DNA from 2 places in the Clostridium senegalense genome. Region 1 is predicted to be linked to the other one. Evidence: predicted binding sites of a transcription regulator. Region 1 holds the regulator's gene; the other holds the start of a gene.
The links. Region 1 encodes Rex, which represses fermentation and respiration genes when NADH is low (regulators of the CRP and FNR family bind a similar motif). Its sites were predicted from a motif close to ATTGTTAANNNNTTAACAAT; they were not measured.
Positions count from the first base shown of each region.

Region 2: a site for Rex is predicted at 4,417-4,436, ahead of prdC (proline reductase-associated electron transfer protein PrdC). Genes of this name have one in related genera too.

Region 1 is NZ_JAHLNC010000019.1:10,194-16,377, forward strand. Features, by position in the region: gene KQI36_RS17180 (S8 family serine peptidase) at 1-212, shown strand, start outside; gene KQI36_RS17185 (ABC-F family ATP-binding cassette domain-containing protein) at 438-2,351, shown strand; gene KQI36_RS17190 (redox-sensing transcriptional repressor Rex) at 3,420-4,061, shown strand; gene KQI36_RS17195 (short-chain-enoyl-CoA hydratase) at 4,559-5,338, shown strand; gene KQI36_RS17200 (acyl-CoA dehydrogenase) at 5,444-6,184, shown strand, end outside.
Region 2 is NZ_JAHLNC010000004.1:38,133-44,316, forward strand. Features, by position in the region: gene prdB (D-proline reductase (dithiol) protein PrdB) at 1-424, opposite strand, end outside; gene KQI36_RS08850 (CBO2463/CBO2479 domain-containing protein) at 417-683, opposite strand; gene prdA (D-proline reductase (dithiol) proprotein PrdA) at 781-2,892, opposite strand; gene prdC (proline reductase-associated electron transfer protein PrdC) at 2,905-4,203, opposite strand; gene KQI36_RS08865 (sigma-54-dependent Fis family transcriptional regulator) at 4,554-6,184, opposite strand, start outside.

The DNA of each region.
Region 1 (6,184 bases):
GAAGGGTTTATGATAATCTATGGGGTTACAAGTTCTATGTAAATGGTGAACTTATTAAAGTATCAGATTATCCAACACCTGTTGGACCAGAAGTAAATGGATATGACTTCTCAGTAGATGTTAAAGATGTTAAAAATGGGGACTTTATATTGCTAAAAGCTGTAGATAGTAATGGAAATGAAACAGAATTAAAATTACAAGTAGTTAGATAATAAAAAGAGCCCTTCGGGGCTTTTTTTAGTGGAAAGAGTTCATAAGTTAAGAGTTAATGTTTTTAATTTTATATCAAAATATTAACTAAACAAATAAAGTAATGTAAAAAATAATGGTATTATAGTAAAATATAATTATGTGTAAAAAAATACTGTACCTACAATTGATAAAGTAGGAATTTAAATATATATAAATTAGCATTACTATAGTAAAGGAGAAAAACAATGATAGTTTTAAGTTGTAATAAGATTCATAAGAGTTTTGGAATAGATGTTATTTTAAAAGACATTACTTTTAGTATTAATGAAGGAGAAAAGATAGGGCTTATAGGTGCTAACGGAGCAGGTAAGTCTACGTTGTTTAAAATATTAACTTCACAGATGGAATATGATAGTGGAGAGCTTTTTATAGATAAAAGCAAAAAGGTAGGGTATTTATCTCAGAATCTATCATTAGAGTCAGACAATACTATATATGGTGAACTACTATTAGTCTTTGAAGAACTTTTAAATATGGAAAGAAAAATGAAGACATTAGAAGAAAAGATGAATGAACCATATGATGAAGCTAAAGCTGACTATCATAATAAATTAATAAAGGATTATACAACCTTAACAGAATTATATCAACATAGAGGTGGATATACTTATAAAGGTGAAATAAGCAGAGTTTTGAAAGGATTAGGATTTTTTGAAGAAGATTTTGAAAAGCCAATAAGCATATTAAGTGGTGGTCAAAAGACTAGAGTAGCCCTTTGTAAGCTTTTACTTAGAAAGCCAGAAATATTGCTTTTAGATGAGCCAACAAATCATTTAGATTTAGATGCTATAGAATGGTTAGAAGAATATTTAAAGAGCTATAAAGGTAGCATTATTATAATTTCCCATGATAGATTTTTCTTAGATGCAGTTACAAATAAAACTATAGAAATATCATATGGTATGGCTGAAATATATAATGGTAATTATACAGCATTTATTGACTTGAAAAAGAAAAATTACGAAGTAGCATTAAAGGCATTTAGTTTGCAACAAGCAGAAATTAAAAGACAAGAAGAGATAATTCAAAAGTATAAGTCTTTTAACCGTGAAAAAAGTATTAAGGCAGCAGAAAGTAGACAAAAAGCATTAGATAAAATTGAAAGAATAGAAGCACCACATAAAGACCAAAAGGCATCTAGAATTAATTTTGAAACTAGAATAAAAAGTGGAAATGATGTTTTATATGTTGAAGAATTAAGTAAAAGTTATGGGGAAAAAGTATTATTTACAGGCGTTAATATGGATATAAAAAGAGAAAATAAAATTGCGCTTATAGGTGAAAATGGTAGAGGAAAAACTACATTATTTAAAATAATTATGGATGAAATACAACCAGATAGTGGAATCAAAGTATTAGGCAAAAATGTAAACATAGGTTATTACGATCAGGAACAATCTAATTTAGATTTGAATAAAACAATAATAGATGAGGTTTGGGATGATTTTCCAGAATTAACTACCACGGAAATAAGAACATATCTTGCAGCATTTCTATTTAGAGGTGATGATGTGTTTAAAAAAATTGAAAAGTTGAGTGGAGGAGAAAAATGTAGAATAAATCTTCTAAAACTTATGTTATCGCAAAATAATTTTTTACTTCTAGATGAGCCTACAAACCATTTAGATATAGTTTCAAGAGAAGCTTTAGAGGATGCTATATTATCTTATGATGGAACAGTACTTGTAATATCTCACGATAGATATTTCTTAAATAAAGTAGTAGGTAAAATTTTTGAACTAAATGAAGATGGAATAAAAGAATATTTAGGAAATTATTCTTATTATATAGAGAAGAAAAACAACCCTTTAAGATTTGAACAAGAAGAACAAAGTAGTGGGATTACGAAAACTCAAATAAAATTAGATAAGAAGAAAAAAAGGGAAGAAGAGAAAAAACAAAGAGAAATTCAAAAGTATTTAAAAAATCTTGAAGAAAACATAGCAACAACAGAAAGTGAAATAGAAAAGCTTCAAGAATTACTTTGTAAAGAAGAAATATATTCTAATCCAGAAAAAAGTGTAGAGGTAAATGAATTATTAAGTGAAAAGGAAGAATTACTATCTAACTTATACGAAGAATGGGAAGAGAATTTATAAGAATTTAAGAAGAAACTGGATTAGTCCAGTTTCTTTTAACTTTAAATTAATACAAATTATTTATATAAAAATATACTTAAATTTATAAATTATATAATAAATAGGTAATATAACAACTATTTGCTATACTTATAGTAATACTAAAAGTTTTTTTATATCTTAAAACCAATAATGTTTATATTTCTTCTAATTTGTATAAAAAAATAAAAATTTATTATCTAATTAATGATGTAATGAACAATTTAAATAAATGTATAAATAAATGAAAAATAGGTATAGTTAAGGTATATTTGTATTTAGAAACATATATTTATAGTACATGTTTCATTTGTTTTAAAATTAAAATTTTACACATATAAATTAGTTTAATAAATAACAAAAAAATTAAGATTTATATATAAATGTTTAAATTTATTGAAAAAACAAGGTGAATATTAAGAAAATAGAGAAAAGAATGAAACAATTTTGAAAATATATATAAACAAATTTCAAGTAATATGGTAAAATATAAACGATATTTTATTAATTATAGTCTTTCTATATAAATTTTTAGATTTAATTATATTTAAATTATATGTATTATTAAGTATGTATACGATAATTTTGAAATGAAACTTACAATTGAAAAATAAAAAATATTATTTTACATAATATATGAATAAAGTAACTCTGTAATTCTGTAAAATAAATTTTAGTTGATGAATAATTGAGTTGGAATATTTATAAAAATTCAGAATTAAGCTTATTAATAAAATATAGGAAAGTTTTAATTTATATATATTTTTAGATTTTAGATATTATCAAGTGTATGCTTACTTGAAAAGTGTCCAAAATTTTCAATGAATAATTTAAAAGGTTATTTTGGAATCCTATAACTAGGTTTCTAAAATTTAAAATGTATAAATAAAAATATTGTTTTGAAACCTATAGTTAGATTTAGTTATTATAAATTCAATTTAAAAATAAAAAGGAAAAAGTCTTTGTGATTAGGTACAAAGATTTGAAATAATCATATATGATTATTTTTTAGATTTACCTTTTAAAAATATATTTTTGGAGGTGTTTTTTTTGGATAGAAAGAAAAATATATCAATGGCAGTTATAAAGAGAATTCCTAAATATTATAGATATTTAAAAGAACTTGCAGAAAATGATGTGGATAGAATATCATCTAATGAATTAAGTGAAAAAATAGGCTTTACAGCTTCACAAATAAGACAAGATTTAAATTGTTTTGGTGACTTTGGTCAACAGGGATATGGATATAATGTAAAAGAATTATTAGCTCAAATATCTTCAATTTTAGGATTAGATAAAGAGTACAATACAATAATTATAGGTGCAGGTAATATCGGGCAAGCTATAGCAAATTATACTTATTTTCAAAGAATGTCCTTTGATTTAAAGGCAATATTTGATATAAATCCTAAACTTATTGGCTTAAGAATAAGAGATGTATCTATAGAAGATATAGATAATCTAGAAAGCTTTATTAAAAATAATGAAGTAGATATTGCAATAATTTGTGTTCCAAAAGAAAGAGCACAAGGAGTTTGCGATATTATAACATCATCAGGAATTAAAGCTATATGGAATTTTGCGCCAGTAGATTTAAAAGTTCCAAGTGATGTAATAGTAGAAAATGTTCATTTAAGCGAAAGTTTAATGACTTTAAGTTATTTACTAAATGAAAGTAAATTAACTGAATAGCTTTTGTGAAAAGGTCATCAAAAATAGAAAATAAAATTGCGATGATCTTTTTCACTTTTTTGTAGAAAAAAAGAGATTTAAGGATAAAAAACAGAAGTAAATATTTTGTTAACAAATACACAAAATGTTTAAAAAATGAAAGAATTTTAATACATAATAAAAAAAATAAATCATACATTATTTAGTGAGATGTAAAGAAAATAGGGTTTTATGAAACTTTTCTATACTAATCTTAGTTAAAGAATATAGTGACAAAGCCTGTAGGGTCTTTACATTGTTAAATAAAAACACAAATTGTTTTAATTTTACAAACAAATGAAATTACTAAAATTAATAATTAATTAAAATAATTCAGAAAAAATCATCAACTTATGTTGCAAATATATACCAGTGAGGATATAATAGTAATTGAAGTTGATGGACTTCAATTATTATTTTTAGTAAAAATTGTGAATTATATAACAATTTGTGGGAAAATATTCATGGGGGACAGCATTATGGAATTTAAAAATATTATCCTTGAAAAGGATGGAAACATAGGTATTGTAAAATTTAATAGACCTAAGGCATTGAATGCTTTAAATTCAGAAACTTTAAAAGAGTTGGACAATGTCATTGATTTAATTGAAAAAGACAATGAGATTTATGCTGTTATTTTAACTGGGGAAGGTAAAGCTTTTATTGCAGGAGCTGATATTTCAGAAATGGAAGGATTGAATGCATTAGAAGGAAGAGCCTTTGGAATACTTGGAAACAAAGTTTTCAGAAGATTAGAAACTTTGGACAAACCTGTTATTGCTGCTATTAACGGTTTTGCTCTAGGTGGAGGTTGCGAACTTTCTATGGCTTGTGATATTAGAATCGCATCAGCAAAAGCTAAGTTTGGACAACCAGAAGTTGGACTTGGAATAACACCAGGTTTTGGTGGAACACAACGATTAGCTAGACTTGTGGGAGAGTGTAAAGCTAAAGAGTTGATATTCACAGCTAACATAATAAAAGCAGAAGAAGCATTTAATATAGGCCTTATAAATAAGGTTTTAGAACCAGAAGTTTTAATGGAAGAAGCTATGAATATGGCAAAACAAATATGCAATAATGCACCAGTTGCAGTTAAACTTTGTAAGGAAGCAATAAACAAAGGTATGCAAATGGACATTGATAGTGCATTAAATTATGAATCAGAAGCTTTTGGTATGTGTTTTAGTACTTATGACCAAAAAGAAGGTATGAAAGCGTTTTTAGAGAAAAGGGATAAAAACTTTAAAAATATGTAATCCTTTAACTTATTTTAATACGTAATTGTAATGGAAAATCAAGTTTGAAATTTGAAAAAATAAGAAAATTAGCCTTTTAAAAATTAAATAGGAGGAATGGGGAGTATGAATTTTTCATTAACTAAGGAACAAGAATTTGTAAGACAAATGGTAAGGGAGTTTGCAGAAACAGATGTAAAACCTATTGCCGCTGAAATAGATATAACAGAAGAATTTCCAATGGAAAATGTAAAGAAAATGGCAAGATACAATATGATGGGTATTCCATTTTCAACTGAATTTGGAGGAGCAGGTGGAAACAACGTTTCTTATGCTATGGCTGTTGAAGAATTATCAAGAGTTTGTGGTACAACAGGCGTTATTTTATCAGCACACACTTCATTATGTGCATCTCCAATAGATATGTTCGGAAATCAAGAACAAAAAGAAAAATACTTAACACCACTTGCAAAAGGTGAAAAAATAGGAGCATTTGGTTTAACTGAACCTAACGCAGGAACAGATGCATCAGGACAACAAACAACTGCTGTTTTAGATGGAGATAACTATATATTAAATGGCTCTAAAATATTCATAACTAACGGTGGAGTTGCAGATGTATTTATAGTATTTGCTATGACAGATAAATCTAAAGGAACAAGAGGAATTTCAGCATTTATAGTTGAAAAAGGTTTTAAAGGATTTTCAATAGGAAAAGTTGAAGAAAAATTAGGTATAAGAGCTTCTTCAACAACAGAATTAGTATTTGAAGATTGTATAGTTCCAAAAGAAAACTTACTTGGAAAAGAAGGCCAAGGTTTCAAAATCGCAATGAAAACATTGGATGGAGGAAGAATTGGTATAGCT
Region 2 (6,184 bases), on a different contig from region 1:
CCCCTTCTTCTTTTAAAATTTTAGCTATTGATGGTCCTGTTTCATGAGTAAATTTTTCTTGGTTTCCACCACCACCCATAAAGCCTATATGCGTTGGGGCTATTTCTTTTATAAATCCTTCTTCTTTTAACTCCCTTAATCTGTCTATTGGAAACATACAATTTATATCTTTATTTACATCTCCATTATCATATCCACCATGAGACACCATTAAATCTTCTGTTTTAACATCTCCTGGTACTAATCTATAAGTAAAATCTCCTGCCAGATTGAATCTTTTATCACTTTTCAAATGAACTCCAGCAGCAGTTGCAAAAGCGATCTTCATATCTTTTAATTCTTTTGTAACTGGTGTCCATACTGGTGTTGGTGTTATTGGCACAAATATTTCTGATTGTAAATTATTCACAACAGTACTAACCATTTTGTGTTCCATCCTTTCTTTCTCTCTTCATTAAATTGCTTACATATTTATCATTTGGTTCTTCTTTTAAAACTTCTGGAAAACTCATTTTAAATCCTACTTCTTGGCCTAATTTTAGAGGATAATCAGTTATAAGCATTCTCATTGGTATTTTCATATATCCAAGCCTACCTTTTAAATCCATTGCAACACATCCATCATGTATTTCAACTATTATGCCTTGCATTTCTATAATCTTATCATCATACTTCATTTGCACTCCTCTTTTCATAAGGCATATGAAAAGAAATAAGAAACCAAAGATTCAAAGCATATTTGGTCTATTATTTATTTGATTATGCCTAAATAGAATTTAATTACTTTGTTGAATATTTTTCTAATCTTTTTTGACTCATAGGAATAGCTGTTTCATTTTCTACTCTAACTATATTTTTGTTATATGTTTTTTCTATTTCTTCCAAATTATTTTCTTTTACATTTGAATTCCATTTTCTTTCAGCTGCTTTTACATCTTTACCCGCCATAGCTGATTTAACCATTTCTAATGCCCTTATTGCATCTTCTTTACATAAAGTATTGCATCCTAGAACTTCATTTTCAATTCCTGCTTCTGATTTATTATTATCTACCATATACTTCATGTATTTGTTTCCAACAACTAATGCTCCTTGAACTGCGCAGAATGACATCCCTACACATGGAACATCTCTCATTCCAATTTGTTCAATATGAGAAGCAAAATCTATATGATTATTTCCAAATCCTTCTGTTGTAACTATAGCACCATCAACATCCATAGATTCAACCATCATTCCAAGTCTTTCTGAAACATAGAATTTTTCAGCATTTATTTGTGGCGACCCTACAAATATAACTCCTGCTAAATCTATGTTTTCATCATTCATAGCTTCAATTACTAATGGTTCTCTCCAATAATGTCTTGAACATTCTTTAGATGCAGGCCCTATACAAGTTAAAGCATGTATACCCCCATCTAAAACTTCAAGTGGTGATAGCATAACTGGTACATTACCAAGGTCAACATTAGGTTTTCCCCCTAAAACACCTACTGGCTCTTGAGGTAGTATTAAGTTGTCATGCATAGCACCTTGTCCCATTATTTCTTTAACTAAAATAACTTTTTTCTTTCCCGGTCTTCTATATTGAACTAATTCTTCTGTTGAAACAACTAAACTTTCATCTAATTCTTTAAGCGCAGTTCTTATTTCCTGTGTTATAAAATCCGTTGCTTTATGAGCAGCTAATGGGCCTGGTCTTTCCATGTTTGTACCTCTCGCTATAACAACCTCTGACTTTATAAATATATCTCCTTTATCTGGAGCACCTGGTCTATTCCACATAATATTTTCATCTAATATACCTTCTGATGATCCAAATTCCCCAATTTGAACTCCGTCCTCATCAGTTCCAGTAACCATAACTATTACACCATCAAGTACTCTAGTTACACCTGTACCTACTTTAGAATCACCTTCTTTAGTAGCTATTGGTTGAACATCCATTATAGTTTCAGAGTACGTATGATATTTTTCCGGTGTTATTATATCTATTTTTATAGATTTTACTAACTCACTTTCATTTTGAGCTTGATTACAAATATCTTCTCTTATGTATAATGTTGTTCCTTCTATTTTTGTTTCTTGTCCAAACTCAACTTCTTCTATTTTAAAATGCTTTTTAGTTAAATTTCTAACTTTTTTAGGTTCTAAAACAATTTCTTTTTTAGAAGTTTCTTCTTTTTTTAATGATTTATTATCAACAGCTTCAGAAACCTTTTTTATTAAATTTTCTTTTTTATCTTCAACTGTCATAGGAAATGAATTTAAAGGTACTTCTATATCTATTCCTTTTCCCTCTTCAATTTTAATTTTTAAAATTCCACCATTTATATAAGATGTTATTCCCTGATTTTCTTTTACAACTTCTTTATATCCTTCTAATAATTCTGCTGTTATAGGAGTTAATGCTACAACATCTACAGATAACACTTTTCCTAAAACTTCTTTTACTGTTAAAACTCTCTCCCCTAAATTAACAAGTAGTGAATCCTCTAATTGTTCAAAATACATAGGATTTTCTAAATCATTTTCATTTATGATTTCACCACATTTTTTATTTATCTTTAAAACAGCTTTTGCATCTTCATCTATTTTAAATTCTTCTTTTTTAGTCTTATCATTATTACCTTCTAATTCTTTAACACCTTCTAATACATCTTTAGTTAATGGTGTTAATGAATCTATTGTTTTTAAAAGTTTTGCACCAATAACTTCTCCAACTTTTAAACAATCACTTGGAATGTTTAAAAGTCCTGAGTCAACCATATCTGGGAATATATCTGGATCTTCTAAATTATCTGCTGAAATTATAGTTCCAGCTTCTGTTCTACAACAAACTACAGCAACTTCATTTTTCAAAGCTTCTGCATGCTCTTTAGTCATTGACATAATAAATTCCTCCTAGTCTATTTTTAATCTTCTAGTTAATTTATGATTAACTGTTCTAAATACATGATCTGTATGATGATACACAGCTAATCCTAATTTAGGTGCAGAATTCATAACGGTATTAGAACAATCACTACAATTGGCTATTATTATTCTTTCTGCTCCGTCTTTTTTAAATTTCATTACAACAGCTGCTTGACCTGGGCAATCTCCTGGTGTTTTGCATTTGTTAGCACCTTTTATTTTAACTATATTTTTGCAATCCATTACAGAAACCACATTAGCCTTCATCTTACCTGCAATATCTCTAAGTCTCTCTTCATTAGCTCCACAAGCACATACTAATAACCCCACATTTCCTTTATACTCTGGAAACGTCATAGTAACTATTGCTCCACCTGAAGTTTTTGTTACAATTGAATTATTAAGATCTCCTGCTTTTCCTGTATACGGTCCACCTATAACGATTTCTCCATATTCTCCATCAATACCACCGCATTCATCTATTAAAGAACTTATTTTTGTTCCTATTGGCACTTGTAAAAACACTTTTTCTTCTAAATTTTTTAGTTTTCCTGCGACTGTAATATCTTTATCTATAACAGGTTTTCTATCTTCCACTGCTCTTTTTATATTTACAAGAGTTTCAGCATTTAAAACCACAACATCAGCCTCAACTGGAAGTTGTGTAGGTTCTAGCCAAACACCTAATACTTCATGTATTAACGCTCTTTCTTCTCCTGCTGGATATATATCCTTAAGTTCTTTAACTTCTATATTTTCTTCATTTTCTATTACTTTTTTTATTTCCTCAATAGCCTTTTCATTCTTACCTTTAATTCCTATATAAGCTTTTGGTGCTTTTGTAACTTCCATAGCATATTTAATACCTTTAATAACATCCATTGGATTTTCTTGTAAAACTTTTATATTATGCTTTAATAATGGTTCACATTCAACACAGTTAGCTATTATACAGCCATCTGGAATTTCAACATTTAATTTCACATGAGTGGGAAAACCAGCTCCACCTGCACCAACAATTCCAGCTTCAAAAATATATTCTTTAACTGTAGTACACTCCTTTATCGGTACATAGTCATTAGTTTGACTATCATTTTTCAATATTTTTATTTCATTTTCAGTGATTTCTTTTACTTCCCCTGAAATACTAGCATGTATCTTAGCACCTAGTCCCTTATTAGGTTCTCCTATGCACTGACCTCTTTTTACTTTTTCTCCAACCTTAACTATTGGCTCACAACTAGCACCTATATGCATTTTTAATGGTATTCTAACTATATTGTCCATTTTCTTACCTCACACATTTCAATATTTTTATGTAAACCTCGTCAATATATGTAGTCATAGTTATATTGAGCAATTTACATGCCAACTTTTATATTATTTATAAAATTAATAGCAAACACCATTAAAATAGCCACTATAAATAAACTAATATTCATAGTGGCTATTTTGTTCTTATTTTAAATATGACATTTTTTTGACAGTTAAAGTTATAATTTTGTTATTTTTTTATGAAGAATTATTGATTTGTCTTTATTTGTTAAATATGACTTATTTTTGACATAGGTGTCATTTTTCTGACACTACTACTATAATTAATAAAATGATATATTTTTGTAAATAATATTAATTTTTTAATCTATTTGATTTAATTTATAATATAACGTACTTCTTTTTATTTTAAGCATTTCTGCTGCTTTTACTTTATTCCCATTACATATATTCATAACTTCTTTTATTAAATTACTTTCCAATTGCTTTATTCTGTTTTCCAAATCATACTTATCAATAATGGCATTATTAAATCCCATTATTTGTGATTTATTATACTCTAAAATATAGTTTGGTATATTTTTTACACTAATTTTTTTATCAGTTGATAACACCACCATCCTCTGAACTACATTTTTTAACTCTCTTATATTTCCTTCCCATTTATAACTAGATAAAATCTCATATATTTCTTCATCCACAGAAATAATATCTATTTTTTCTTTTTGAGATATTTTTTTAATAAATAAATCTATAAAGTTCTTTATATCCCCTCTTCTTTCTCTTAACGGTGGAAGTTCTATTTGAACTATTGCTAATCTATAAAACAAATCACATCTAAAGGATTTTTCTTTTATAGCCTTATTTAAATCTTTGTTAGTGGCTGCTATTATCCTAGTATTAGTATTAATAAATTTTTCACTTCCTAATCTATTTACAACACCATCTTGTAAAACTCTTAATAATTTACTTTGCATGCCTATAGGCATGTCCCCTATTTCATCCAAAAACAATGTACCATTATTTGCAAATTCAAACATACCCATTTTTCCTTTTTTAGTTGCTCCTGTAAAAGCACCTTCTACATATCCAAAAAGCTCACTTTCTAATAAATTTTCTGGTATAGCACTACAATTTACTGCTACAAATTGGCCATTTCTGCCACTTGCTTCATGTATTGACCTTGCAAAAACTTCTTTTCCAGTACCACTTTCTCCTGTAATCAACACTGAAGCTGATGTGGGAGCTACTTTTTGAGCTAAAGAAATTGCTTCTATTATTTTTTTACTTTTACCTATTATATTTAAAAATGTATAATTATTGGAAAATTCTTTACTATATGCTTTACTTAAGGCTTCTACTTGTGCATTTGCATTTTCTAATTTTTCAGATAAATACACAACTTCTGTAATATCTCGGTCTGTAGAAACTACCGCTATCATATCATTTTTTTGATTAAATATAGGTATTACGCTCAATATAACTGATTTTCCAGTCATTGGCTCATGATAAATATTTTCCAATGGCTTTCCTTCCTTCAAAACTTTAGGTATTATTGGATTATTAAAATGTTTTTTTACATTTTCACCAACAATATCACAAGCTTTTAACTTATATAATTTTTCTGCACTTTTATTCCAATATATTACCTTTCCATCCACATCACAAATACAGATGGCTTCATGTATATTGTTAAGTATATTGTTTTGCAAACTAAACATTTCATCGATTTTTATATAAAAACTATCTCTTAAATTATTACTAGTAAGAACCCCTATAACCTTTCCTTGTTTAACAACTGGAACTCTACCGATATTTTTTTTAATCATCATATCTCTAACATCTCTTGCAAATTCCTGTGGAGAAACTGTAAAAACATTTCTAGTTCCATGATTTATGATTGAATCTTCAAAAATATTAACTTCAGGATATTTTGAATTAATATTTTCAACTTTAGCTAAATCATTTCTTGTAAAAATCCCCTCCAGCCTAT